3 regions of the Peribacillus sp. NPDC094092 genome follow, and region 1 is predicted to be linked to each of the others. Evidence: riboswitches for the same ligand, from Rfam matches in the RefSeq annotation. Region 1 holds a riboswitch; each other region holds the start of a gene.
The links. Region 1 has a riboswitch for S-adenosylmethionine ahead of ACQKNS_RS15750 (5-methyltetrahydropteroyltriglutamate--homocysteine S-methyltransferase). Riboswitches for the same ligand answer to the same signal wherever they lie in the genome.

Region 1 (9,962 bases):
GATTATCCCTTATACGAACCCAAGTTTACAAGGTGATAACGTCATGGTAAGCCCATTCACGCTCATTTTTGAAAAAGCTGGAGTCGCCTTTGCCGCTTCGCTTATGAATGCCGTCATTTTAACAGCGGTATTATCTGCAGGTAACTCAAGTCTATATGCATCAACGCGTATGTTATACTCAATGGCAAAGGATGGACAAGCACCGCGTATTTTTGCAAAACTTAATAAACGAGGAGTACCGGTTGCGGGCATGATTTTGACATGTTCCATCGGCATGCTGGCCTTTTTAGCCTCTGTATTCGGTGATGGTAAAGTGTATATCTGGTTAATGAATGCCATTGGAATTACAGGGTTTATCTTTTGGTTAGGGATTTCCATCAGCCATTACCGTTTCCGGAAAGCGTACATCGCTCAAGGTCATTCATTGGAGAAGCTGCCATATAAGGCATTATGGTTCCCGATTGGACCGATCTTTGCCATTTTAATTGGCATGATCGTCATCCTCTCGCAAAATATCCAAGCATTTTTCTCAGACCACATCGATTGGGGCAGTGTTGTAGCTGCATACCTGGGAATCCCGCTTTTCCTTGGCCTATGGTTTGGCTATAAACTGGTAAGAAAAACGAAATTCGTTAAACTGGATGAAGTAGAATTCGACTTTGACAAAAAATATGAATGAACAAGCTTAAAGTGAAATCAGCCGGACAATGTAGTTTTAACTTGTCCGGCTTTTCCTTGTGTGCTTTAGGCTCATTATAAAAAGCCAGGAAGCTGATTCCTGGCTTTTTATTGAATGGAAATTTATACAAAAAATATGGGAGGTGTTATATGATAATCGTAAACTCTGCTAAATTCTATGTACAGAACGACGGGAAAGCTTTTACTAGTTCAAATGGAAAGGGAAGGTGTCCGGCTGATGACCTTATTGACTCATTTAAAAGTATTGGATTTTTCAACGTTACTGCCAGGCCCATTTGCCACTTTGATGCTTGCGGATTTAGGAGCGGACGTTTTGAAGGTGGAGAGGCCGGGAGCAAAGGATTCATGGGGTGTGAACCAATATCTTAACAGATCGAAAAAGTCGATCACACTTGATTTGAAACAATCTGAGTCCATCGAATCCGTAAAAAATTTAGTGAAGGAATACGATATCGTCATTGAACAGTTCCGTCCAGGTGTCATGGAACGCCTAGGGCTGGGTTATGAGGCATTAAAATCGATCAATCCGAAGCTGATTTACTGTTCCATCACGGGCTTCGGCCAGACAGGTCCCTATAAAGACCGACCGGGACATGATATCAATTATATTTCGATTGCAGGCTTATCAGGCTATTCCGGTACGAAAAAGGATGGCCCGGCAAAAAACGGAACCCAAATAGCAGATCTTGCCGGGGGATCATTGCATGCTGTCATCGGTATATTATCTGCCGTCATTCACAGGGAAAGAACGGGCTTCGGCCAAGCCATCGACATCAGCATGACCGACTGCAGTTTTGCGTTGAATGCCATATCCGCACCCCTGAATTTACAAGGGGGCCTCGAGCTCGAACCTGAAAAACTGATGTTGAATGGCGGATCCTTTTATGATTTTTATGAAACGAAGGATGGACGTTATTTTTCGGTAGGAAGCCTTGAGCCCCCTTTTCGAAAAGCATTATGTGAAGCGATCGGTGCACCTGAATTGTATGAACTGAGCATGAAAAGCGATGAAGAAAGCGGAAACAGGTTTAAAACGGCCGTCCGGCTGGCTTTCCTTGAACGGGATTTCCATGAATGGCAGGAAATATTCGCTGATTTCGAAGCCTGCGCAGAACCCGTGCTGACCTTCACGGAAGCGGCCGGACACCCCCAATTGAAGGAGAGGGGTATGATCGTCGAGGTACCGGACGGAAAAGGAAATGCCCAGAAGCAAATCGCCTGCCCGATCAAAACATCGGTTTTCACCCCTGAATATAAACATGCAGGTGTGAGCCCGGGACAAAACAATGCAGAAATCCTTCACACCCCAAATCGCTAAATGAAGATGTAAAGGCTATCACTTTTCCGATTTTTTTTGGAAGGAGGCAGCCTGTTTTTTTTGAATCATGCTGGAGTCATAAAAAACTGGAAACAGCCCCAAATGAAGCAGAAGGGGAACAATAGCACTTGTGGAAAGCAACAAAGTGGCACTGTGAAAATTTTCTAGTTATAACGATTGTGGACAGGGTATCAGAGTAGCATCCTGTTAAGAAATTCTGGTAAGGTGGGTTGCTTAAAATGTTTGGTCTCTCTGATATCGTTAAATTTCTATTTTCCTTTTTTTTGATCATGCCAATCGTTACGCTGATACATTTGAGCGGGCATATTTTCTTTGTCACGATCTTTGGCGGATCAGAAAAGAAAATCTTGATCGGTTGTGGCAATAAACTTTTTGCATTTCGTAACATAGAGGTGAGGAAATATTATTTTTGGAATGGGACTTGCGAATTCAAGGGATTGAAACATGATAATCGATTGACGAATACGCTGATATATTTAGGTGGGGCTATCTTTAATTTAATCAGCATGCTGATCATCTATAGTTTAGTCTATCAGAATATATTGGACAGCTCGGTGATCTGGTATCAATTCATCTATTTTTCTTTCTATGTCATGTTTTTCTCCTTGTTTCCGATGTATTTCTCGGACGGGTCGCCCAGTGATGGGAAGGCCGCGGAATTGGCCTTGAGAAACAAGCTGGAAGATAGGGTGACGGATGATATACTTGTGAAGAAAATGGATGAGGATGATGATAACTGCAAGTGAAAAGGGGACGTGCTGGTGACCGTTCTTTTTTGTTTGCCTTCGGCTTTAGGATGAATGTCTTTGACGCTTTTTATAAACCTAATCGGCACGGTTATTTGGATGCCGATTAGGTTGTTCGAATGGATCATTCCCATACTTCTTTTGCTATATCAACGACGAATTTCAGCTTTTCCCATTGCTGTTCTTCGGTCAGCTTGTTGCCGTGATGGGTGGAGGCGAAGCCGCATTGCGGGCTTAAGCATAACTGTTCAAGAGGAACGAAGTGCGAGGCTTCTTTAATGCGTGCCTTGACAGCCTCCTTGTCTTCGATTTCTCCATTTTTTGAGGTGACGACACCCAGTACGACCCGTGCACCGCCATTTGGAATGTATTCCAATGGTTTGAAATCCCCTGAGCGTTGATCATCATATTCCAAGAAAAATCCATCCACTTTTTCTTTTGCCAATAAAGTTGGGGCGATACGGGCATAGCTTCCTTCAAACGCCCAAGTCGACTGGTAGTTACCACGACATAGGTGTGTAGTGACGACAAGGTCTTCTGGCTTGCCTTCCAATGCTCCATTAATTACGCGAAGTGCAAGATCGATTAACTGCTCCCTCGAATATTTTCCATCTTTGAATTGGAAATCTGGAGCTGAAAGTCTGGCAATATATACATCATCCAATTGAAGATAACGCACACCTGCTTCATAAAAAGCCTTCAAAGCATGCTGATACGCTTTGATGATATCATTTGCATAGTCTTCAATATCAGGGTAGATGTCTTCATTATGAATGCCTACAGCAAATAATTGATTCGGACTGGGAATGGTTTGCTTAGCAACGGCGCGTCCGTTCACGATTTTGTTCAATTCAATGAAATCACGAATGAAGGGATGTTCAGGATTGAATGAAACCTTCCCGGTATTGCGAACGTTATATCTCTCTGTTTCCACACCATCGAATGTGAGTCCTTTTTCCGTCACATATCCCTCGATGCCATGTAAATGTTCGAGGAAGTCAAAGTGCCACCATGTTCGTCTGAACTCACCATCCGTCACGGCCTCCAATCCAACTTCAATTTGTTTTTCGACAATCCGATTGATTTCTTCGGTTTCAACTTCACGAAGCCGCTCTGCTGAAATGGTACCTTCCTTAAATTGCTTTCTGGCAATATGTAAACGTTCAGGCCTTAATAAACTTCCAACGTGATCGGCCCTGAAAGGTGCTTTCGTTAAAGTGATTGACATGTTGCATTCCCTTCTTTCCTTTTAAAAATAAGAATGTTTTCGCATACTTTGTTGCTATTTACCAAGTAGTGAGGTGTGGTTGATTTCCCCTCCAGATGCTCGCTTTCCGCGGGGCGGGCGGTGGGCCTCCTCGGCGTAAACGCCTGTGGGGTCTCACCTGCCCCGCTGCTCCCGCAGGAGTCTCGCACTTCCGCTCCAATCAACCTTAAATCGTTTCATTTTAAAAACAACAATCTTTACGAAAAGAGCCAAAAATAAAAAACCTCTTCTTAAAAATAAGAAGAGGTGTTGGCAGCAAAGCGATATACTCTTCTTATCTTCAAGCTTTTACACTCCTGGAATTAGCACAGTACATGATCAGTCTGTTGCTGAGGCATCAAAGGGCCAGTCCCTCCGCCTCTCTGGATAAGAGTTGTCTATTAAATTAATTATGACTATACAGGTAGTTTTTATAAAGGTCAAGGGCTGAAGGTGGAAGATTTTGAATATACCGATTATTGAGTTGTGTTACTTCATCAGGGAACCCGGCATATGCTATAACCGGAGATTCATATGAGCGGCAGGAGGGGAATGCAAGGATGAGTACATTCAGTCCATTCAAAAATGGCTTACCGATAACGGTAACGGAAGCCATGATAGAGCAAATCTTAAGAACGAAATCATATGGTCAGGATATTAAAGTCGAGATTACGCCAAAGCATATAGTGCTTTCCGGAACGATGGAAGTGAAAAAAATGATGTTCAAGAAAAACGTAGCCTTCCGGATTACATTTAAACCGGTTCATGTGGAAAGAAGGACGATTTTATTTGAATTAGTGGAAATGGAACCAATTGACAGGAATTTTATCAACCAAAGGATATTTAACAGACCGCCATTTTTTGAATTTGAAAAAAGAACGATCAAAATGAATGTTAATGCTTGGAACATCGTGAGAAAAATTCCCGTTGGCACTATTAAATCGTATGAACTCGTCGAAGGTGCATTGAAAATGAAACTTACTTTATGAACGAGTTTACATACACCCAGGTATGATCGTGCTATGGTGTAAAAAAATGTGTTTGATAAATCAAGCTCTTTAAAATATACTAAATGACTTGAAGTTTTGGGTTTTTCTGGAAATGAGGAGGATAATGATGGATCAGAAAATTTTGCCTGCTTCAGCAAGCATGAAGGATTTCGAAAGATTTTTAGAAAGTTCCTATGAAATAGGTGTGTTTCTTGATTTGCATATATCACAATTGAAAAACGTAAGTATGATGGCAAAGCAGCATAATAAGAAAATGATTTATCATGTCGATTTGATCCATGGCATAAGAAGTGATGAGTACGCGACAGAATTCATTTGTCAGGAATATAATCCATATGGGCTGATTTCGACTAAATCAAGCGTTATATTGAAGGCGAAGCAAAAGGGGGTCATTGCCATCCAGCGAATCTTTTTAATAGATTCACATGCGCTTGAGAAAAGTTATAAGCTGGTGCAGAAAACCAAGCCGGATTATATTGAAGTATTGCCGGGCGCCATGCCATGGATGATAAAAGAAGTGAAGGAACGATTGCAGACACCGATTTTTGCAGGCGGCCTCATACGTACTCCGGATGAAGTCCTGAACGCCCTTGATGCTGGTGCGTCGTCAATCACCACTTCCAAAACTGATTTATGGGATATCGTTTAATAGGGGGAATTGAAAAAAATTACAGAAAAATAGATGAATTTTTCACAAAATATTGACAGCGTTTTCATAAACTAGTATATTTTACGGTACAAGTTAATATATGTGACGGAGACTAGGAGATTCACAACAGATCTATTCATAATTTATTTTATGAAGATAGTTCTGCTGTGGGTCTCCTTTTATTTGTTGGCAAGTTTTACAAATTTATCAGGGGAGGGGTTTTATTCATGACTCCATTTTGGGGAGAAGTGTTAGGTACGATGATATTGGTTTTATTTGGAGCAGGCATTGGGGCTGGTTCATCCTTAAAGGGATCCTATGCAAAAGATGCCGGCTGGATCGTGATCACGATTGCGTGGGGATTGGCTGTTACCATGGGGGTTTTTGCAGTGGGTTCCATAAGCGGGGCGCATTTAAACCCGGCAGTCACAGTGGGGTTTGCCATTATAGGGGAATTTCCTTGGAGTGATGTGCCCGGTTACATCGTGGGCCAAATGATTGGCGCAATCCTTGGTGCAACTCTAGTATTCCTGCACTATTTGCCACATTGGAAAGCTACGGATGATCCAGGGGCGAAGCTTGGTGTGTTCGCGACATCACCTGCAATCCCGCATACATTTTCAAATCTATTAAGTGAGATGATTGGAACTTTCATCCTTATTCTTGGTTTATTATTTATAGGTGCCAATAACTTTACAGAGGGTCTAAACCCATTCGCAGTCGGGTTATTGATTGTCGTGATCGGGATGTCTCTTGGGGGAACGACAGGATACGCGATTAACCCGGCCCGCGACCTGGGGCCGCGCATCGCCCACTTTTTGCTGCCGATAGCGGGTAAAGGCCATTCCAATTGGGGGTATTCATGGATTCCGGTCGTTGGGCCGATTATGGGGGGCTCACTTGGTGCCGTTTGTTATAAAGCATTCTTTATGGGAGAAATAACAGCGGGATTTTGGTCTGTTTTGGGTGCAAGCCTGGTACTATTGATATTAGCCTATGCATTTGGTAAAAAACAGTTACATGAATTGGAAAGCAGAAATATTGCCAGTTAATTAAAAGGAGGGGCATACACATGGAGAAATACATTTTATCATTAGATCAAGGTACAACGAGTTCGCGGGCGATCTTATTTAACGAAAAGGGGGAAATCGTCCATTCCTCCCAAAAGGAATTCACGCAGCATTTCCCTAAACCAGGCTGGGTCGAGCATAACGCCAATGAGATTTGGGGATCGATCCTGGCGGTCATTGCCGGTGTATTATCTGAATCCGGTGTGAAGCCAGAACAAATTGCCGGGATCGGGATCACCAATCAGCGTGAAACGGCAGTCGTTTGGGATAAGGAAACAGGTACCCCTGTCTATAATGCGATTGTATGGCAGTCCAGGCAAACAAGTGAAATCTGTGAGGATTTGAAGGAAAAGGGATTTAATGATCTATTCCGGAATAAAACTGGATTGTTGATAGATGCTTATTTTTCCGGAACGAAAGTGAAATGGATCCTCGATAATGTGGAAGGGGCCCGGCAAAAAGCGGATGAAGGCAAGCTGTTATTCGGCACCATCGACACTTGGCTGATCTGGAAGCTATCAGGAGGCAAGGCTCATGTAACGGACTATTCCAATGCATCCCGGACATTGATGTACAATATCCATGAGCTGAAATGGGATGAAGAACTGCTCGAGATATTGACTGTACCAAAGTCGATGCTGCCGGAAGTGAGGCCTTCCTCTGAAGAATATGCACGTACGATCGAATATCATTTCTTCGGCCAATCGATTCCGATTGCCGGGGCAGCCGGTGATCAGCAGGCCGCATTATTCGGCCAAGCCTGCTTTAATGAAGGAATGGCTAAAAATACGTATGGAACAGGCTGTTTCATGCTCATGAATACAGGAGCAAAGGCTGTCAGTTCCGAACACGGACTATTGACGACACTTGCCTGGGGACTGAACGGGAAGGTCGAATATGCACTGGAAGGCAGCATATTCGTAGCGGGCTCCGCCATCCAATGGCTGCGCGATGGACTGCGGATGCTTCATGATGCAAAGGACAGCGAAGCCTATGCAAAACGGGTGGAAAGTACGGATGGAGTATACGTGGTACCGGCTTTTGTAGGACTTGGAACCCCATATTGGGACAGCGAAGTGCGGGGAGCCGTTTTTGGTTTGACGCGCGGCACATCCAAAGAACATTTCATTCGTGCCACACTTGAATCACTGGCATATCAAACGAAGGATGTCCTTGATGCAATGGAGGCGGATTCAGGAATCGAGCTCCAAACATTAAGAGTGGATGGCGGGGCAGTCAAGAATGACTTCCTGATGCAATTCCAAAGCGACTTATTACGGGTGCCCGTCGAGAGGCCGACCATAAACGAAACGACAGCATTAGGTGCTGCATACCTAGCTGGCCTTGCTGTCGGGTATTGGAAGGATCAAGAAGAAATCTCCCGGCAATGGGCGGTAGACAAAACCTTTAAACACTCCATGGAAGAGCAAGATAGTGAAAAATTATATGAAGGCTGGAAAAAAGCTGTACATGCCGCTATGGCATTTAAATAAAAAACAACGCGTATTCTTTCTCAAACGAGCTGGAGTATGCTATAATGAAATCAAGTTAATAACTCGGCCGGAGAACAGGAGAGACCATGAATGCATTATCGTTAATTCGATAATGTCATTTATGGTCTCTTTTTTTGTTTTTAATGGCAGATTAGGGATAAGGATATTAATATCTATATAAATTATGCGAACGAATGAACCAATTGAATATAATGACCGAACTCACGAGTAAACCGTGTGAACTCACGAGTTAATGTATAGAATTCAAGAAAAAAATAGAATGCAATACTTAAAGGAGGAGTCAGGCATGAGGTTTTCAAACATATATCGGGAAGAAACGATCGAACTTTTGAAAAAAGAGAAATATGATGTGGTTGTCATTGGCGGGGGAATTACGGGTGCAGGGATTGCCTTGGATGCAACGACCCGTGGAATGAAAGTGGCTTTGGTTGAAATGCAGGACTTTGCAGCAGGTACTTCTAGCCGCTCGACAAAACTTGTTCATGGCGGATTGCGGTATTTGAAGCAATTTGAAATAAAAATGGTTGCCGAGGTTGGTAAAGAGCGGGAAATCGTTTATGAAAATGGACCGCATGTTACCACGCCGGAATGGATGCTGTTACCGATGCACAAAGGTGGCACCTTCGGGAAATTCAGTACTTCCATTGGCCTTCGGGTATATGATTTCCTAGCGGGGGTTAAAAAAGCTGAACGCAGGAAAATGCTTTCGGCGGAGGAAACGCTAAAACGGGAGCCTCTTGTGAAGAAAGAGGGACTGAAGGGCGGAGGCTACTATGTTGAATACCGGACAGATGATGCACGTCTGACGATTGAAGTGATGAAGGCGGCTGTCGATAAAGGTGCAACACCGATAAATTATACAAAAGTGGAAAAATTGTTATATGGCGATGGCAAGGTGAACGGCGTCCAAGTTGCCGATTTGCTTTCAGGTGATTTCTATGAAATATACGCAGACAAAGTTATAAATGCAGCAGGTCCATGGGTGGATTCCATTCGTGAAAAGGACCAATCGAAAAAAGGGAAAACGCTGAAACTATCCAAGGGTGTTCATGTGGTCATCGACCAATCGAAATTCCCGTTGAAGCAGGCGCTTTATTTTGATACGCCTGATGGCCGGATGATTTTTGCCATCCCGAGAGCCGGTAAGGCTTATGTAGGGACTACGGATACTTTTTATGATGGTGATCCTGCAGTGCCCACCGTTACTGCCGAAGACCGTGCCTACTTATTAAAGTCGATACATTATATGTTCCCAGAAGTGAACATTACGGGTGATGATATTGAATCAAGCTGGGCTGGAGTGAGGCCGCTGATTCTTGAAGAAGGGAAAAATCCTTCTGAGATATCAAGGAAGGATGAAATTTGGGAGTCCGATTCAGGCCTTATCACGATTGCGGGAGGGAAATTGACCGGGTATCGCAAAATGGCAAAAACGACGGTCGACCTTTTGGCAGGGAAGCTTGCCCAGCAATCCGATAAAACTTACCAAGCCAGCAGTACTAAAGAAATGCCGATTTCCGGAGGGGATGTCGGCGGATCAAGCAACTTCTCCCATTATATCAAGCAACATATCCAAATGGGAGTTGACTCAGGGCTCGCAGTTAAGGACACCGAAGAGATATTGGCCATGTACGGGTCCAACGCACTTGTGTTATTCGATATCGCAAAAAGCGAAGGAGACGGAGAATC
Region 2 (9,962 bases), on a different contig from region 1:
ACTTTATGCAACCTTTTTGAAACTATATTTCTGTTTAATTCGTCAAAATACGCTTTTAATAGACTTTTTTGCTCATTTAAGTCTTTTTTTCGCTAAAAAAAGATTTTTGTATTTTTGTATAATGATTATTTTTCAGGTAAATTTAACTAGTATGAAAGCCCTTTCAGCTCAATCAAACTTCCAAGCTGTTAAACTTAGATTGCCATATTGAAAGCTCCTGTGCAGGAGAGATGCGTTTTTTTTGTCATCCCCTGCCCCCATTGCGATGACCAATGGAATGAAATGCTCTCTGGAAGGCACGGCCTCTGTGCTATAAGGTGCGATCTTTTCATACTCAAACAAGGATTGCAAATCCCATTTCAAGATTTTCTCTTCGACCCAGTTCTCAAACTCGATTGCCCATCCTTCTGCAACATGCATATCCTCCTGTATTTGGGTGAAATTATGGACAATTCCACCGCTCCCGATGATCAGGACATTACTTTCCTTTAATTCCCTCAATGTTTTCCCGATTTCATACTGCTTGTCCAATGGCAGCGCAGGACAAATGGACATAGATACGGTCGGAATGCCAGCATCGGGATACATGATATGCAAAAGCCCCCATGATCCATGATCCAGGGGGCGCCTTTCATCAAGTTCCCCCAATACACCTATCCTGGACAATAAGGTTAAAATTCGATCCGACAGCTCAAGGCATCCCCTAGCAGGATAAGTTATCTGAAATATTTCTTCAGGATACCCTGCAAAATCATAAATGACTTCGTGCTTCCCTACTGCTGAAATCATTTGATCTTCACTTTCCCAATGTGCTGACAAAATAACGATGGCAGCAGGTTTCTTCATAGTTTGCATATAATCCTTCAAAAAAGAAGTGTAGCCATTCTTTTCCAAGGCTAGTAGCGGTGTTCCATGTGATAAAAACAATGATGGCATCATAGAAACGATAAATCCTTTCACATTGTAATCTCAATACCCTATACCTTAATTTACTATAGATAAACATTGTGTTCATCAATTAAATTGCAATTTCGGGGTTGTCTCATCAATAGTATCAAAGGTATACCCTTCTTTTTTAAGAAATTCAATTATATCAGGCAATGCTTTCACTGTATTCTTCATACTATTGATATCATGCAATAAGATATTAACATGCTTTTGATTTTTCGTCCCTTTTTGCACAGCCGTAATGATTTGTTGTTCACTTATTGACGGACTGAAGCCATCTGTCGAGTCAATGGACCAATCAAAGTAAATATACCCTTTTTCCTTCAGTTGTTGAAGGATTCCATTAATGATGGGTTTCGTTGCAGCCTGATGACGCAGTCGATTATTTGAGCCGCCAGGAAGGCGCACAATACGGCTTTTTATCCCATACTCCTTTTGCAGCATGGTTTCAAGCCTATTCAAATCTTGAAAGAAACTCTCAGTAGATCGATAAACGATGGAATAATCATGTGTATAAGAATGAAGGGCAATCGCATGACCCCGAGAAACCATTTCCTGATAACTTTCCTTTGCGTATGGTTCATCATTCCCTTTAACGAAAAATGTGGCCTTAACATGATAGCGGTCCAAAATATCCAAGATCTTCATGGTATTCAAAGATGGTCCATCATCGAAAGTCAAATAAGCGATTTTCTGATTTTCCTTACTTTTTAGAAGCGGTGTCATCTCTTCAGGAACCATTGCATGTACTTGAATGTTCTGGACTTCCGCAACCAACAAAATAATAATGAAAGAACCCGCCATGGAAAGAAATAATTTCATGATATTCTTCATAGGTGCTGCATCCCCTTCCTTTTGACCATTAAGATGTACCAATTAAGGGGTTTCATGCACAATAAGACAGCGGTAAAAAATACCGCTGCCTTAATTAAATGAGTTATCGATCGACATTAAAGTAACGGGCTTCAGGGTGTGCAAAAACAATGGCTGACACGGAAGCCTCTGGTTCCATCATGAATCCTTCTGTCAATTCCACGCCAATATCCTGAGGTTGTAACAGGCGGAATAGCTTCGCCTGGTCTTCCAGATTAGGACAAGCAGGATAACCAAATGAAAACCTTTGCCCGGTGTACTTAGCGGCAAACCGCTCTTTCATGGACATTTCAATCGGATCGCTTATACCTAAATCATCCCGCATTAATTGATGAATTCTTTCCGCAAAACCTTCAGCAGTTTCGAGAGCTAGTGATTGAAGGGCGTGATTTTTCAAGAAATCACCTTCAAGTTTTAGTTTTTCTGCCCATTTTCTGATCCCTTTTCCGGCAGTGACCAGGAAGAAACCAACATAATCCATTTGCCCGGAGGAGATTGGTTTCGCAAAGTCCGCTAAACAAAGATGCGGGTTCGTATCTTGCCGGGGGAAGTCGAAAGTTTCCAAAACCTCATTATGATTGTCCGGGTTGTATACCAATAGCTTATTTCCTTCACTTTGAGCAGGGAAAAATTGATAAACCGCATGCAAGCCATAATCCGGTTCCGTCTTTAGGAATTCAATCAATTCATCAACGAGATCATTAAGCTGCACCGCTTTTTCATTCCCTTGCTTAAGCAATTCGGAAACTTTACCTTTTAACCCCAAATGATGACCAATCAGCATTTGCCTATTAATATACGGTTGGATGACATCCAATGGATAGTTTTTCAAGACGTGACGCTTGATGTCACGCGGTTTTTGAACAGGAGCATCGCTTAAAGGGGCAGCCGCGGACTGCTTCCGAACAGGTTTTTCTATCGTGGCAGCAATGGCGGCATTCGCTTTCGCTCTTTCTCGTTTCTCGACTAACTCTTCCAAGTACACCAATTTTTTGTCAGAGTCATGTAAAATATTCGTTACAGCCAAACCATCCATCGCATCTTTGGAATATAAAACCGGCCCTTCGTATTCAGGTGATATTTTAAAATCGGTGAATTTACGGGATAATGCTGCCCCTCCAACTAAAATTGGGGTATCTATTCCCGCTTGCCTTAAATCCTGTGCTGTTAAAACCATTTGCTGTGCAGATTTGACAAGTAACCCAGATAGGCCAATGATGGTTGGCTCATGTTTTCGAACCTCTTCTATGATTTGCTGCGGTGCGACTTTTATTCCCAAGTCAATCACTTCATAGCCATTATTGGATAGGATGATATCCACTAGGTTTTTCCCGATATCATGCACATCTCCCTTTACAGTCGCCAAAAGGATCTTCCCTTTCTTAGCACTATCTTCAGAGCTTTCCATTAGCGGTTCAAGGTGGGATACAGCGGCCTTCATCGCTTCGGCACTCTGAAGCACCTCTGCGACAATAAGTTGGTTGTCATTAAACAGTCTCCCCACCTCACTCATGCCATCCATCAATGGTCCATTGATGATTTCCAATGGGGTATCACCGCGCTCAATCGCTTCATTTAAATCATCGACCAATCCTTCTTTCGTTCCTTCGATAATATAGTTCCCTAAACGTTCATCCAATGGCAGGATCACACCATTATCCTTCTTCTCCGCTTTTTTCCCACGATAAAACTCGGTAAAAATCGCTAAAGTTTCGGTTGATGTCTCAAACAGGAGTGCCTCGGCCAATTTCACTTCCTCTTCAGGTATCATAGCGAAACGTTCAAGTTTTTCTGTATTCACGATAGCATAATCGAGACCCGCTTTTGTACAATGGTAGAGGAAAACTGCATTCAATATTTCCCTTCCCCTCGCTGGCAGACCGAATGAAACGTTAGAAATGCCAAGTATCGTTAGGCATTCCGGAAACTTTTCTTTAATCGCCTTTATGCCATTCACCGTTTCCAATGCAGATCCAATATATTGTTCATCCCCTGTGCCTACAGGAAATACAAGCGGATCAAAAATGATGTCACTTTTGTTTAGTCCATACTTATTAACGAGCAAATCCACAGAACGTGTAGCCACTTCCAATTTCCGTACAGCATCGACGGCCATCCCTGTTTCATCAATGGTTCCTACGACAACGGCAGCACCATATTGATGGACTAAGGGTACTATTTTTTCAAAGCGTTCTTCACCATCTTCTAGGTTAATGGAATTAATGATCGATTTTCCTTGTGAATGTTTCAGTGCTTGTTCAAGTACGGCTTCATCCGTAGTATCGATGACCAGCGGGACTTTCACTTTTTTGACGACCTCTTCCACAAATTCCTTCATATCACCAAGCTCATCCCCATCAGGATCAGCAAGACAGATATCAATGACATGGGCGCCTTTTTTTACCTGGGTACGTGCAATTTCGGCAGCTGGCTCGTAATGCTTGCCGCGTATCAACTCCTTGAATTTTCGGGAACCGATAACATTCGTTCTTTCACCTACGAATAATGGCCGCATTGAATCATCATAAATGAGCGGCTCTATGCCCGATACGGCATGACCATGGGCAGTTTCCGTAATTGTACGGGGCTTCATTCCTTCGAGGACCCTGGAAAGTTCTTTAATATGTTCTGGTGTCGTCCCACAACATCCGCCAATGATATTGACCCATCCCTTTTCAGCAAATTGCTTCATCTTCTCTGCCAGGGAAGTAGGTGACTCATGATAGTGGCCTTCTTCATCAGGGAGCCCCGCATTTGGATAACAGCTGATGGCACTATTTGATATATCTGCAAGTGTCCTGATATGGTCTATCATGAATTCCGGCCCTGTTGCACAATTAAGGCCGACGGCGACGGGTTTCATATGTTCAACCGATAAATAAAAAGCTTCTATGGATTGGCCAGCAAGTGTAGTGCCCATCGGTTCGATTGTTCCTGATATGATGACAGGCACATCCTTTCCTGATTTAGCGAAGGCTGCTTTGATTCCAGAAAAGGCTGCCTTGACATTAAGCATATCCTGACAGGTTTCCACCAATAGCAAGTCTACCCCGCCATCCAAGAGGCCCAGTGCCTGTTCTTCATAAGAATCGGTTAAAATATCAAAAGTCGTTCCGCCCGTTACGGAAAGCGTTTTAGTAGTTGGGCCCATCGAGCCGGCTACATACCTTGGCCATTTATCATTGGAGTACTTTTCACAAGCTTTAACGGCAAGCTCAGCTGAAATCTTATTTAGCTTGTAAGCGATAGTGCTTATTTGGTATTCCTCAAGAACGATGCTGGTCGCTCCGAAGGTATTTGTTTCAATGATGTCTGCACCCGCTGCTAAATATTTTTCATGAATGGATTGGATGATTTCCGGTTGCGTCAATGATAAATACTCATTGCAGCCCTCGAATTGTTCCCCGCCAAAATCATCCGCCGTCAAATTCTCCGCTTGAAGCATGGTTCCCATCGCCCCATCAAGTAGGAGAATCTTAGAATTTAACTGATCTTGAATCGCTTTTTTATTCATGTACTGCCACCTCAGATGTATGTTTACTATCGACTTTTCTAATATATTTCGTAAGTTCCGCCGTCATTTCATACCGAAGGAACGGAGTGATTAAATATATGCCCTTGAATTTTTCCCTTGCCGCGTCCACTAGTTCTCGCGCAATATTCACTCCTTCAATCCTTGACTTTACAGGATCATCCCCCGCTAACGCCATGGCCCTTCTAACATTATCAGGCAATTTGATGCCCGGGATCTCATTATGGATGAATTCGGCGTTCCTGGTGCTTGTCAAAGGCATGATACCGATGAAAATTGGGGTTTCTAAATGTTTTGTGGCTTCATATACTTCCTCGATCTGATCAACGGAATAGATTGGCTGTGTCAAGAAGGATTGAGCACCGCAGGCAATCTTCTTTTCCATTCTCTGTACGGCTTTATCCAGATATTTCACATTGGGATTAAACGCTGCCGCAATTTTGAAATTTGCCCTTTGGCCCAAACTTTGACCGGAATAGGAAAGACCTTCATTAAATTGTTTGACCATGCTTATTAGGTCAAAGGAAGATAAATCATAAACCGAAGTGGCCCCCGGAAAATCCCCAATTTTCGAAGGGTCTCCGGTGATGATCAATATTTCGTTCAGCCCCACCGTCTGCAGGCCCATTAAATGCGACTGCAGGCCAATCAAATTTCGATCACGGCATGTTATATGCACCATCGGCTCTATATTCAATTGATTCTTCAGTAAATTAGCAAGTGCATCATTCGATATCCTTGGTGAGGCGAGCGAATTATCCGCTAATGTAATGGAATCGACCCCGGCTTTTTTCAAAGCCTCGGCACCAGTCATGAAGCTCTCTATACCTAACTTTTTCGGTGGATCAAGTTCAACTAGAATCGTCCTTTCAGTTTTGGCCTTTTCGAACAGGGGACGTTCCAATTCTCTATCATTCACTTCAATTATTTCTATTTCACGGGATTTCGTGAATTTCTCTTTCACAGGAGCCAAACTTCCAATCGCATTCTTTACGGCTTGAATATGCAGCGGAGTCGTTCCACAGCACCCTCCTATGATTGCGGCACCCTGCTCACGAAGTTCTAGGGCACTTGAACCGAAGTACTCCGGCACAGCCTTATAGACGAGCCTTCCATCCACATAATCCGGGAGGCTGGCATTTGGGTAGATGGCAATTGATGCGTGCTTTGGCAAACTCACTTCTTCCAAGGCCCGAATCATATGATGTGGACCGAGACGGCAATTCACCCCAACCACATCCGCACCCAATTGCTCAAGTTTTAGAAAGGCTTCATTTAAATGGATTCCATTTTGGAGATTTCCCAGTTCATGCATCGAAACATTTGCGATGATCGGCAGTCCAGTTTCATTTTTTACGATTTGCAGGACGGTTTCCAGTTCTTCCAGGTCATAAAATGTTTCCAATAGAATCCCATCAGGGTTTTCCATCAAAAGACTGTATAGCTGTTCCCGAAAACCCCGTTTTATCTCTTCCATGCTTAAGTCCGATTTCCTGATGCTGCGTTGTGCCCCGATGGTACCGAAGACGTATGCCTTTCCTTTCGCCGCTTTTTTAGCAAGAATGACTCCCTGGCGATTGATTCTGCTTACCTCATCCTCAAGTCCATACCGTTTCAATTTATTGAAATTGGCTCCGTATGTATTCGATTGAAGGATATCTGCACCAGCTTCCAGATAGGCACGGTGGATGGATTCTATTTGATTTGGGTCCGTGCAGTTTAATTCCTCATAACATTGATCGATGCCATTTGAATACAATAAGGTCCCCATTGCCCCTTCCCCAACCAGTATTCTTTCTTTCACGTCTTTACGAAAATTCATCATTACATCCTCTCTCAAAAACAATCCTGTTTTTGTCGTATTCTATGAGTATGAGAGAAAAGGAAAAAAACCTTCTCAAAGAAGAAGGTTTTTTGAAACATTCTCCTCATCTATCAAGCTCTGCTTGCTGGATTTAGCACCTTTGCCTAAGCTGGTTGCTGAGGTTTCTTCGGGCCAGTCCCTCCACCTCTCTCGATAAGATCCATTTATATAATTTTCACAAGATTTCAAAATTTGATTATACTTAATTTACATTAATAATCTGTCAATTTCAATACCTGATCGACATTTTTTTCACTTTTGCAAAAATCATTCAATCTTTTGCAGCTTGAACCCTCTTCAAGATCCTTTGTTTCCAGTCTTCCGCTAACGAGTCTAGTGTAAGTAAAGCCTTTGCGCCTTCCAGCCCATCTCGTTTATGAAGGATTACCTCTGCTGCATAATGAACTGAAATCTTTTCTTGCAAACGATCTATCAGCACAATCTCGTTTTGTTTATTTATCGTTCCTTCTTGAAGTACTCTTGCAAAATAACCAGTGAAACTCGTTTTCAACACGAGTTCCAAAAACTTAGGTTCTTGATTGAAGTGGGAAATGGTCGAACAAGGTATCCTCCCCTGGTTAATTTGTACAATCACTTCGCCTATTTGATAAATATCGCCGATATACGTTGTTTCTTCCCTCATCCCCGCTATGGTTAAATTTTCACCGAATGCAGGGATTTCCAGCTTTTTAGAGAATTTTTCATTCCATAATGTATAATGCTCAATGGGGTAAAAGCACAAAGCGCGATCAGGACCTCCATGGAACTTTACATTACCTACCCCATCACCAATTATACCTGATTTAGTCACTGTCACATTATCCTGTGCTTGTTTATCCATTGCTGAAAAGATATCGATATTCGAAAAAATTTCATGCTTTGGCTTCCCGGCATGAAGTGCTTTGATTTTCCCATTTTCCATTTTGCATCTTCCATTCTTATTTAATTTATACCATCCTGTATGTATAAATTATACTAAAAATCCATTTTATTCTGTAGTTTTTTATAAGGATATGAAAATGCAATAGCCATATGCGCAGTTAAGTGGGCAAAATATCATTGATTTCCAGAAAAATTCATAGGGTTGTTTCAGTAATTTTGTTGCTATTTCAGAATTAAATATGGTAGAATATGAACACAATATATAGTCGAAAACTACAACCGTTCGCCTATATGTTGATTTTCACGATTGAATTCCTCATTGTCGCTCTTTAGGGAGCGAATTTTTTTGCCTTCATTTTCAACCATCATTTTCTTATAAATCCATTCTGCCCCTTACATCGTGATCCACTTACATATTTGCATTTTCCTTACCTATGTATTTCATTTGCTGTTCATTCACTATCATTACCTTATTTGAAGGCAAATCCCTTGCTAAAACAAGCAGAAAGCCGAGCGACATCATTCGTCTTCCGCTCAGCTTCCTGTTTAAGCTTGTTTCTTTTTTTTCGGTGCCACTTTCTTTCGGGTCGTCTTTTTCATTTCCGGTTCATCATGTTTCGTACGGTCAATGGATGCCTGTAAGGCCTCCATTAAATCGGTTACATTGTTGGAAACTGGTTCTTTTGTTTTGGCTGCAATCGTCGTCTGCCCAGCTTTCTTTGATTCAATCAATTCAAGTAACGCGGTTCGATAGTCATCGGTGTATTTTGTCGGATCGAATGTAGTCGTTAATTGATCTATCAGTAATACGGCAGTATCGATTTCTTTTTTTACAATGGTATCATTGGCAGGGATATTCGGAACATCTGCTGTGGAGCGGACTTCATCCGGATAATGAATCGTTTCCATCACCAAGGTATTATCAACGACGCGGATTACCGCCATTTGTTCTTTAGAGCGAATGATGATTTTCGCTAACCCTACCTTATTCGACTCCTTGAGGGCCTGCCTCAAAAGGGAATAAGCTTTTATCCCTCCGTCATTAGGGGACATGTAATAACTCCGGTTAAAATAAATGGGATCTATTTCTTCGATTTTAACGAAATCCACGATTTCCACGGCTTTTTCTTCGTTTTGTTTTTTCAGTTGTTCTAGTTCATTGTCATCCAATACAACGTACTTTCCCTTTGTATACTCAAAAGCGCGGACTATATCATCCTTCCCCACTTCTTTCTGGCATACCGGACAAACCTTTTCATATTTAATCGGTGAATGACATTCCTTATGCAACGTCCTCAAAGAAATATCCTTATCCTCCGTTGCAGCATGAAGTTTGATCGGAATGTTCACCAAACCGAATGATATGCTCCCCTTCCACATCGTATGCATATTCGTCACCTCATAACTTATTTTTAAAAGAGAAGAACAATTTTATTATTCCCCTTTGATCAAAAAAAACCGAAAAAACAATTGCCAACTCTAACACTTCGCTTTTTTGGCAAAATAATGTTAATCAATTATTTGCGGAGGTAAATACAAAAATGAAACCGATGCTGCCAACCTATTACCCCGAAGCCCCCAACTCCAAGGATTGGCGTTATGAAGTCAAATATGACGGGTTTAGGGCTATTTTAACGATAGACTCCGATACAATAAGCATTTCGAGCCGGAATGAAAAGGAATTATCACCACAATTCCCGGAAATCACTGCTTACATCAAAGCTCTGGACCTGGAAGATTATCTTCCGCTTCAGTTAGATGGAGAATTGGTCTGGCTTACCAATCAGGCGAAAGCCGATTTTTTTCAAATACAGTGGCGAGGCCGTCTTGGGAAACAATCCTTAATTTCAGAAAAAGCCCGTA
Region 3 (9,962 bases), on a different contig from region 1:
TATGTATGTCCTTGATTAACCTACATACTGCAGGAGACAGATATCGATCTTTCAAATAAGCCAGGTAAACAGTCCTTTCCAAATAATTCGAATCGATCGCGCGGATTGCAGTATTGGGGGGGGCAGCGGATCTTATATAGTTCTCCGGTAAAATTGTAACCCCAAGCCCTGCTTCAACCAAACTGCAAGCCGTTTCTAGCCTTTCTATTTCGTAAAGGATATTGGGAATTGCATTTTCATCCTTAAATGCTCTTAAGATATCGTCACTCGTTTGAAATCCAGTTGTACTGATGATCAATTCTTTCTTTGCTATGTCTTGGAAAGTGACGGACTCTTTTTCGTTTAACTCGTCATCTTTATGGATCAAAAGCATGAATCTTTCATTATAAAGGGGAGTGGACAGAATTTCATCGTTGTTGATGGGCTGGTTCGTGATGGTGAAATGAACATTATACCGATTTAATGAATCGAAAACCTTCTCTTCCCCTAATATTTCCCTGACTTTTAAATGAACATTAGGATAATTGATTTTAAAATTCCTGATTATCTTCGGGAACCAAAATTTGAATGATTCGATGGAACCTATTGATACGGTTCCGCTTCCAACATCCTTCATTTCCATAAGCTCCACTTGCATATTTTCGAATCTTCTTAACAGATCAACAGATCTCGTATAAAAAATCCCCCCTGCTTCCGTAAGCTCAAGCCCCCTTGTATTGCGTTCCAAAAGCTGAAAACCAACTTCATTTTCTAATTTCATTATGGCATTACTTAGGGAAGGTTGTGATAAATGCAGCATTTTTGCCGCTTTTGAGAAATTCTTTTCCCGGACAATGGTAGTGAAGTATCGAAGTTGACGAAGATCCATTTATTCTCCTTTCTATAGCTTTAAACTATAGATATATTGAAATTTTGTATTGGTAATTATATATTATCTCAATTATAATTTTAAAAAAAGATATTTCGGAATTTTTTAAATAAAGGAGAAATTATGTATACTAATCCAACTTTAAAGTATTGGGATGGAAGAATTGATTCCCAATCTGACATGGACAGCTTCAGATACCACCAAAGAGTACGCTTGGCACCGATTTCGGAATTAGCCACCCTTTCCAATGCATCAAGGACCTTTGGATTGATCGGCTTCAAATGCGATGAAGGCGTCAAAAGGAATAAAGGCAGGATTGGTGCTGCAGAGGGTCCTGATCATATTCGACAGTCATTGGCAAAATTACCCTGTCATTTACCTTCCCAAACCGAACTGGTGGATGCTGGTGATGTAATATGTGAAGGTACAGAGATGGAGGCCGCCCAATCCCAACTGGGGTCGGCTGTTACCCGGATATTGGAGAGTAAATCGATTCCTATCATACTTGGGGGAGGGCACGAAACCTTGTATGGCCATTATCTTGGTATTAGGAAATACATTGGACCAAAAGCTAGATTGGGAATCATTAATATTGACGCTCACTTTGATATGAGGCCTTATGAACAAGAAAGTTCATCAGGAACGATGTTTAAGCAGATTTTGGACGAAGATCAAAGCTGTGGCTATTTATGTATCGGAATTCAGAAGCAGGGGAATACGAAGGCACTGTTTGAAACGGCCGAGAGAAGTAAGGTTGACCACATCTTGGAAGAAGATTTATCATTGGAAGAAATGGATGAAACTAAGCGGCGGATAAATGAATTCGCCAAGGAAAATGACTACATTATTCTTACATTATGTACGGACGTTATTGATTCAGCCTATGCACCTGGGGTAAGTGCTCCATCGCCGTTTGGACTGAATCCGAAATTGGTCCGTGCCATTATCAGGCATATCGTATCGAATGAAAAGATCCTCTCCTTTGATATCTCGGAAGTGAATCCTTCGTTGGACGAAAATAATAAAACCGTTACATTGGCAGCACATTTAATAAATGAGGTTTTATTGCATTTTAAATAATTTATGGCTTTTCTCAATGCCATCTCCATAATCAATTATCAGTATTGAAGAGGAAACCCGTTTCCGGCGCCTGACTGTCCATTTCATGGACAGTCTTTTTTACGCTGCCTAGACCAATTAAAGGAGTAGCCATGACTCTGCCAAAGTTCAATACTGATACTTATAAGTTTTTAGTTTATAATAACAACCATCTAGCCTTTAGAGGGGGGATTCCATGAATGAATATAAAGTAACGGTAAGGAATGGCAGTACCTTAATTTTATCGGAAATCATTAAAGCTGAAGATGAAAGAGAAGTCCTAGGCACCCTTTTGATTTCCAGCGAATTATTTAATCAGCCATTTACCGACATCAGGATTTTGGAACGCTGATTTGTGGCTTCCTATTCCATTTGTTACACTGTAATAAATCTTAATACGGTAGGCGATATTATGTGTGGACGTTTCACCCTTTTCACTGGCATTGAGGAAATAAAAGATCGGTTCGATGTACAAGGATCATTTGATGAGGAATACCAATTCAGCTACAATATTGCTCCCTCCCAATCCGTGCTATCGGTCATTAATGACGGGGCAAGGAACCGACTTGGATATCTTCGGTGGGGACTCATTCCTTTCTGGGCAAAAGATGAAAAAGTGGGCTATAAAATGATCAATGCCAGAGCGGAAACCATTGCAGAGAAAGCAAGCTTCAAGAATGCGTATAAGAAGAAGAGATGCTTGATAATCGCTGACTCATTTTATGAATGGAGGAAGACACCAGAAAGAAAAATACCGATGCGGATAAAACTGAAGAATCATGCTCCATTTGGAATGGCCGGGATATGGGAATCCTGGAAATCTCCTGAAGGCCTCAGCATCTACTCGTGCTCCGTCATAACAACCGTTCCTAATGAGCTGATGACCAGCATTCATGATCGTATGCCTGTCATCCTTAAACCAGAAGATGAAAAAGATTGGTTGAATCCATCCATTAATGATCCTGCATATCTGCAACAATATTTAAAGTCATTCGATTCGGAACAAATGGAAGCTTTTGAGGTATCAACTGATGTGAACTCGACTAAAAATAATTCACCTAACTTAATACAACAAATTTGCTGAGAGGTCATTAGACCTCTTTTTATATTAATTCCGTCCCGATAAAAATCACAGAAAACTCATTGTACTGATTAAGTCAAGATCACTTATTAATAGGTAAGAAGTGCATGTGAAAAAGTTTAAAACTAAACCTTGCGAAAATAGGCAAAATGCTGTACTCTTATATTTGCTTTTCAAAACTACTTCGATGTCACTTTCACAAACTCAGTTTGGTTTCGGTAAATTTCCAGCCTGGCACTTTTCTGGCAGGTATCGTATTATTTGATAAATATATAATTTTGATCTTCTTATCAAGAGAGACGGAGGGACTGGCCCGAAGATGTCTCGGCAGCGGACTTAATAGGAGTGCTGTGCCAAATCCAGCAGGCTGATTCTTGCCTGAAAGATAAGGAGGGTGTTTTTTATAAATTAAAAGACCTCTTCTTGTTGTTTAATAGAAGGGGTCTTTTTTATGCTGACAGTTTTGTTAACTATAGCTCCATGACTTGAGAATCAAAATCGAATTGGTGTTATTTGTGATAACTGTTGAAAAATAAAAGCTGTGACACATGTCATGGGAAAAATAAAAAGAGGTGTACATCATGAGTGCAAACAATAAAGGGAATCCATGGGCATTGATCCCATTTGTCGTATTTTTATTTTTATTTATAGGGTCCGGAATCATCACTAAAGATTTTTATTCATTTCCGGTAATTGTAGCGATTTCCATTGCATCAGCAGCTGCATTGGCAATGAATCGGAAAGAGACTTTAAATGAAAAAGTTGATATCTTCTGTAAAGGTGCCGGTGACGCCAATATAATGTTAATGGTTATCATTTTCCTTTTAGCAGGCGCTTTTTCCGAAGTTGCGAATGGCATGGGGGCGGTTGAATCAACGGTGAATCTTGCCTTAGCGGTTTTTCCGCAAAATCTTTTAATGGTAGGGATTTTCATTATCGCTTGTTTTATTTCTCTATCTATGGGGACGAGCATGGGAACGATTGTAGCATTAGCACCTATCGGGGTGGGAATTAGCGAGCAAACCGATATTTCGCTTGCCCTCTCAATGGCTGCCGTTATTGGTGGTGCAATGTTTGGGGATAACCTATCCTTCATTTCGGATACGACAATCGCTGCAGTTCGAACACAGGGAACGAAAATGAAGGATAAGTTCAAAGTGAATTTTTTCATCGTTTTACCTGCGGCCATCATCACATGTGCCATTCTAGGAATATTAACGATGGGTGAACAAGCCGACATCACCCAAAATTCTTATGACTGGGTGAAGATTCTTCCATACCTTTGCGTATTGATCACTGCATTGGCAGGAGTCAATGTGTTCCTGGTCCTTTCCATCGGAATCGTATTTGCCGGAATTATCGGCTTGGCGGATGGAAGTTATCAACTGTTGGGTGTCATTCAAAAAGTTGGTGAAGGAATGGCGGGAATGTATGAAATATCCTTCCTTGCCATTTTAATTGCAGGAATGGTTGCTGTAATCAAACATAATGGTGGCATCGATTATCTGCTCCAACTCGTGACCCGAAATAGCAAATCCAAAAAAGGGGCGGAATTCAGCATTGCTGGGCTTGTTGGTTTGACGAACCTTTCAACGGCAAATAACACGATTTCGATTATTATTGCCGGGCCGCTTGCCAAAAATATCGCTGAAAAGTATGGGATTGATCCGCGTAAATCGGCGAGTTTACTTGACGTTTTTGCCTGTTGTATCCAAGGGTTAATTCCATATGGGGCACAACTGCTTGTTGCAGCAGGGGTAGCTAAGATTTCTCCGATAAGCATCTTGCCGTATTCATATTACCCAATCCTAATTGGACTTTGTGGAGTAGTGGCCATCTTGATTGGTTATCCACGGTTTCAGCCGGGAAATGATGAAACGAAGAAACGGACTTCTTAAAAAGAGGATAATAATGAAAAAACACCCTGAATCATTGGATACAGGGTGTTTTCTGTATGAACGAATACTGAAACATCTAAAAAATATCAGGAAGTCATCCTTGCTTTTTTCAGCATACGTGTTCCTCAGTGTCCAGAAACTAGTCAAGGCCGTCTTCAGCTGAACTGAAAATTCCAATTCATCTGTTTGGTATTTCTTTAATTTATGTTAAACCATTATTTTCATGATCATTCCGGTCCATATTGTTTGTCATGAATAGAGGACGACACCAACTAATCCAGAAAGAATAATTACATAGGCTGGGTGCCAGCGTAATTTCATTAGGGCAAATAACGATAATCCAAAAACAAGTAATAAGCTTATCGTATGCCATGAAAAGCTCCGTGCAATCATATGATTGGAAAGTGCTAAACTTATTGCTGCAAAGAGGATTAAACTAGTGACAATGGGTCTTAATCCATAAAACATGGATTGAATAACTGGATAATGGTTCAATTTGCAGAAGAAGGTGGCAATAACGGTCACGAATATAATAGCAGGTAACAAGATTCCGAGAGCCGATGCTATGGCTCCTGCTAATCCAGCAGTCGAATAGCCAACGAGAATGGCACTATTGGCTGTGACAGGTCCTGGGGACATCCCGGAAATAGCGATTATATCGGTAAATTGTTGCGTCGTCATCCATCCATGCTGTGAGACTTCCGATTCAATTACGGGAATCATGGCGTATCCGCCTCCGAACGATACAAAGCCGATAATGAAGAAGGTGCTAAACAACTCCCACAATTCCATCATTCTATCACACGCTTTCTTGAAAATTAGTTAGATCCCTTTTTTGGATTTGCCTATATGCCAGCACCCATGAAAGGTTCGAAATCATTTTCTTCTTCTCTATCTTTTCTGTCCATCTTGACATCGTAACCTAATTTTCTCTTAATGGAGATTGTCACAATACCGACTACAGCTCCTGCTACAATTACTATCACAGGGTGGAGAAAGAAGAGGACTGGAATTCCTGCTAGTAAAATACATAAAGTTGATTTGTCTACAACAGCCGTTTTTCCTATCTTCATAGCCGCATAGGCGATGATGGCTACTATGGAAGCTCTGATCGATATGAATGCAGATTCTATCTTTGGATTATCCTGAATGAAAAAATACAAAATGCCTAGGGCCAGAACAATGAAAAAGGTAGGTAATGAAACACCGATCATAGCGGCCATTGCCCCCTTCATTCCGGCAATTCGATGTCCGATAAAGGTGGCGGAGTTAATGGCGACAGCTCCCGGTACGGACTGAGATAAAGCAAAAACATCCGTAACTTCTTCGCTTTTCATCCATTTCCTCTTTTCGACCACTTCTTTTTCGATTAATGGGATCATCGCAAACCCGCCTCCGAATGTGACAGGTGCTATTTTAACAAAGGTCCAAAATAAATGGAATAGAGTTTTCCATTGTCCTTTCATTGACATCAGTCACTTCCTTTGCCGCTAAGATTAAATCTTATTACTAACATATCAAAGAAAAAGGAATGGGTAAATTGCAACAAAATCATCGGGTATAACAAAACGTTATACCCAGAAGATTTATCCGTTTTATAAAGAATGTCGCCAATAATTTATCAGCCTTACTTATTCAGGGATGCAGCACTCTTATTTCATTTCACCATTTACCTTTATGATGCTATCATTTTAATAAACTATCTAAAAACATGGAGGTCGTTTTCTTGAAATTGGAAAATCTAAAAATGTTTTGTTTAGTGGTGGATGAAGGAAGCATAAGCCAGGCAGCGAGGTTAAGTTTCCTATCTCAACCCGCTGTAACAAGACAAATCCATCAATTGGAAAATTATTATAACACTTTGTTATTCGACCGTGAGGAAGGAAGGCTGAGAGTTACAGAAGCAGGGAAGTTGTTATACCCTTTTGCAAAAGCTATCGTTAATGACTTCAACCAATCAAAAGAAGTGATTCAGCAATCAACTGGCAAGTACAATGCAAACCTCATTGTAGGGGCGTCCTTGACTATCGGTGAGTATTTGTTGCCGAGCTTGCTTGGGAGATTTAAAAAACAACAGCCTGAAATAAAAGTGACATTAACGATAAAAAATACCCCCCGGGTTCTGGAGGATCTTTCAAATGATGTCATTGATTTGGCCTTGGTGGAAGGACTAGTAGAAAACAGTGATTTTATTGTAGACAAGTTCGCCGAGGACGAATTGATATTGGTATGTCCGTCTGACCACCCATGGAAGGACAGAAAGGAAATTCAGCTTGAGGAATTGGGAAATGAAAGGATGATTTGGCGTGAATCCATTTCAGGAACACGGCTTATAGTAGAAAACATGTTAAGGGAGCATGGGGTTTTAGAAAAAATAGACAGCTACATGGAGATTGGTAGCACACAAGCGATAAAAAGTGCGGTTGAGGCTGGACTTGGAATCAGCATTTTGCCAAGGTTGACAGTGGCCAGGGAATTGCAGCAAGGCTATTTGCGGGAAGTGGGTATTTCCAGAATAGATATAAAAAGAAATTTATGGCTAGTCAGGAAAAACAATCGTTTTAATAAAATAGGGGTTTCTAAATTTGTTCATTTTCTTCAATAAGGAAGGAAAGGCACTTTGGTTCACCATTACAATTTGGCAGCGTTTTCGGTTTCGCGGTTAACGATGTGCCCCCACCTTACCTAGAAAAAGTCATGGAAAATTGAATAACCGCATGAAATATCATAAAAGCTCTTCTCTATCGGGAGGGGCATTTTGTAGTTGGATGTTCAGTTTACGGTTAACCGAAGTATGGAAAGAGCAGTTTATATATAAATAAAATTGAAGTTACTATTAGAAATAGGAAATATACTTAATGGCTAATTAATTATAAAATAAATTCATATTATTCTAAAAATTTCTATAAAAAGAGAAAGTTTACTTTTACAACACACGGAATATAGACATGATATCTGCTATTCAAACGAGAAAGGGGTATGAAATGTCCAAAGTATCTATTATTAAAGGAATTGTTTCCGTTCCCATTATTTTTGCTATACTCTCGGGATCTTGTGTTACAAATGCTGCATCCGTTGAGCCAATGCCGGCAACAAATGCAACTATTTCAGCAAATAAGGCTTTTTATGAACAGTTGAATTTTAAAGACAAGGAAGATTTCAAGAATGCACATAAAGGATTCATTGCACCCTTGAATATGAATCCAATAAAAAACTCAAAAGGTGCCGTAGTATGGGATAGTAATCGATATTCATTCATAAAAGAAGACCAGCCGGCAAGTAATACCGTAAACCCTAGCTTGTGGAGACAAGCACAATTACAGAATATAACGGGCTTATTTAAGGTGGTTGATGGCGTTTATCAAGTTCGGGGCCAGGATTTATCAGTGCTTACCATTGTGGAAGGAAAAACAGGAATAATAGTTTTGGATGCACTTTCTACAATTGAAACGGCCAAAGCTGCGATGGAGCTGTATTTTGAACATCGACCCAAAAAAACGGTAAGTGCCATTGTTATTAGTCATAGCCATGCGGATCACTTTGGTGGAATAAAAGGCATTGCTCAGTACGCTGAAAATCCAGCTAATGTGCCCATTATCGTTCCCGCAGGTTTTAACGATGAAGCGCTAAGTGAAAACATTCTTTTAGGCAATATAATGTCTCGCCGTGCAGGTTATATGTTCGGAAATCTTTTACCCGCAAATGAAAGGGGATTTGTTACTTCTGGTATTGGCCCGGGATTGAGTAACGGAACTTTTAGCTATTTACCTCCAACAATGGAAATAAAGGATAATATTCAAACGGTGGAAGTAGACGGGATAACATTTAAATTTTTATTGACGCCGGATTCAGAAGCTCCATCTGAGATGCATTATTATATCGATGATTACAAAACGTTAGTGGTAGCCGAAAACACCGGACACACGTTACATAACATTTATACATTAAGGGGAGCTAAAACCAGAGATACCTTAAAATGGGTGAAAGCACTTGATGAAACGGTTGATTTGTTTGGAAATGAAGAGATAGATGCTATGGTTACGGCCCATACATGGCCCATATGGGGAAGGGACCATGTACTGGAGCAGTTGGAAAGTCAGCGTGATTTATATAAATATATTCATGACCAAACCATACGATTAGCCAATTTAGGACTAACGCCTGATGAAATTGCTGAAAAGATAAAGCTTCCTGAAAAGTTGGATAAAGTTTGGGCCAATCGGGGGTATTACGGAACATTGAAACACAACGTAAAAGCGGTGTATAACTTTTATTTAGGATATTTCAACGGTAATCCATCCGACTTGGATACTTTACCACAAGAGGAATCGGGCGCTAAATATATAGAATATATGGGTGGGGAAAAGAAGGTTATTAAACAGGCAAAACTTGATTATAAAAAAGGGGAATATCGCTGGGTGGCTCAAGTCTTAAAGCATGTGGTCATGGCTAACCCCGAAAATGAAGAAGCAAAAAATTTACTGGCTAATGCTTATGAACAATTAGGATACACAGCTGAATCTTCTGTGTGGCGTAATTTCTATCTAACAGGCGCAGATGAGTTAAGGAATGGTGTGGCAGACTCCAAGGGAACTGGCGGAATGATGAGTCTTGATACGTTGCTCAATATGCCAATGGATGATTTCATGAAATTCCTGTCCATTAAATTAAACGGAACAAAAGCGGAAAATAAAAATATGACATTCAATTTGACATTTACAGATTCGAAAACCAATTACAGAATGGATCTAAATAATTCTGTATTGAATTTCAAGAAAGGGAAAATGGCGTCCACCGCTGATGCAACATTAACACTGGATAGAATAACCTTCTATCAAATTGCACTAGGACGCGAAGATTTATCCAAAATGGAAGCGGCCGGTAAAGTTTCCATTTCCGGTGATAAAGAACAGTTTGAAGATTTCCTATCTTTGCTGGATCAATTTCAACCAAAGGTTAATATCGTTACTCCGTGATAATCAACTATATTATATTCTGTAAACGGAATGGATCGGTT

Region 2: another riboswitch for S-adenosylmethionine. It lies ahead of ACQKNS_RS20150 (bifunctional homocysteine S-methyltransferase/methylenetetrahydrofolate reductase); the one in region 1 lies ahead of ACQKNS_RS15750 (5-methyltetrahydropteroyltriglutamate--homocysteine S-methyltransferase).
Region 3: another riboswitch for S-adenosylmethionine. It lies ahead of ACQKNS_RS01700 (Na+/H+ antiporter NhaC family protein); the one in region 1 lies ahead of ACQKNS_RS15750 (5-methyltetrahydropteroyltriglutamate--homocysteine S-methyltransferase).

What each region holds. Positions count from the first base shown of each region.
Region 1 covers NZ_JBNNUC010000003.1:18,559-28,520, reverse strand. Annotated here, with positions in the region: gene ACQKNS_RS15765 (amino acid permease) at 1-679, shown strand, start outside; gene ACQKNS_RS15760 (CaiB/BaiF CoA transferase family protein) at 917-2,017, shown strand; gene ACQKNS_RS15755 (hypothetical protein) at 2,257-2,784, shown strand; gene ACQKNS_RS15750 (5-methyltetrahydropteroyltriglutamate--homocysteine S-methyltransferase) at 2,909-4,012, opposite strand; SAM riboswitch class I at 4,323-4,424, opposite strand; gene ACQKNS_RS15745 (hypothetical protein) at 4,591-5,019, shown strand; gene ACQKNS_RS15740 (glycerol-3-phosphate responsive antiterminator) at 5,147-5,689, shown strand; gene ACQKNS_RS15735 (MIP/aquaporin family protein) at 5,917-6,741, shown strand; gene glpK (glycerol kinase GlpK) at 6,762-8,252, shown strand; gene ACQKNS_RS15725 (glycerol-3-phosphate dehydrogenase/oxidase) at 8,560-9,962, shown strand, end outside.
Region 2 covers NZ_JBNNUC010000004.1:364,137-374,098, forward strand. Annotated here, with positions in the region: gene ACQKNS_RS20135 (dioxygenase family protein) at 169-939, opposite strand; gene ACQKNS_RS20140 (polysaccharide deacetylase family protein) at 1,015-1,782, opposite strand; gene metH (methionine synthase) at 1,886-5,335, opposite strand; gene ACQKNS_RS20150 (bifunctional homocysteine S-methyltransferase/methylenetetrahydrofolate reductase) at 5,328-7,175, opposite strand; SAM riboswitch class I at 7,279-7,377, opposite strand; gene ACQKNS_RS20155 (MOSC domain-containing protein) at 7,489-8,139, opposite strand; gene ACQKNS_RS20160 (Ku protein) at 8,646-9,488, opposite strand; gene ligD (DNA ligase D) at 9,641-9,962, shown strand, end outside.
Region 3 covers NZ_JBNNUC010000001.1:356,368-366,329, reverse strand. Annotated here, with positions in the region: gene ACQKNS_RS01720 (LysR family transcriptional regulator) at 1-868, opposite strand, end outside; gene hutG (formimidoylglutamase) at 992-1,948, shown strand; gene ACQKNS_RS01710 (hypothetical protein) at 2,163-2,318, shown strand; gene ACQKNS_RS01705 (SOS response-associated peptidase) at 2,379-3,050, shown strand; SAM riboswitch class I at 3,332-3,439, shown strand; gene ACQKNS_RS01700 (Na+/H+ antiporter NhaC family protein) at 3,629-4,945, shown strand; gene ACQKNS_RS01695 (chromate transporter) at 5,195-5,740, opposite strand; gene ACQKNS_RS01690 (chromate transporter) at 5,791-6,417, opposite strand; gene ACQKNS_RS01685 (LysR family transcriptional regulator) at 6,672-7,550, shown strand; gene ACQKNS_RS01680 (alkyl/aryl-sulfatase) at 7,930-9,921, shown strand.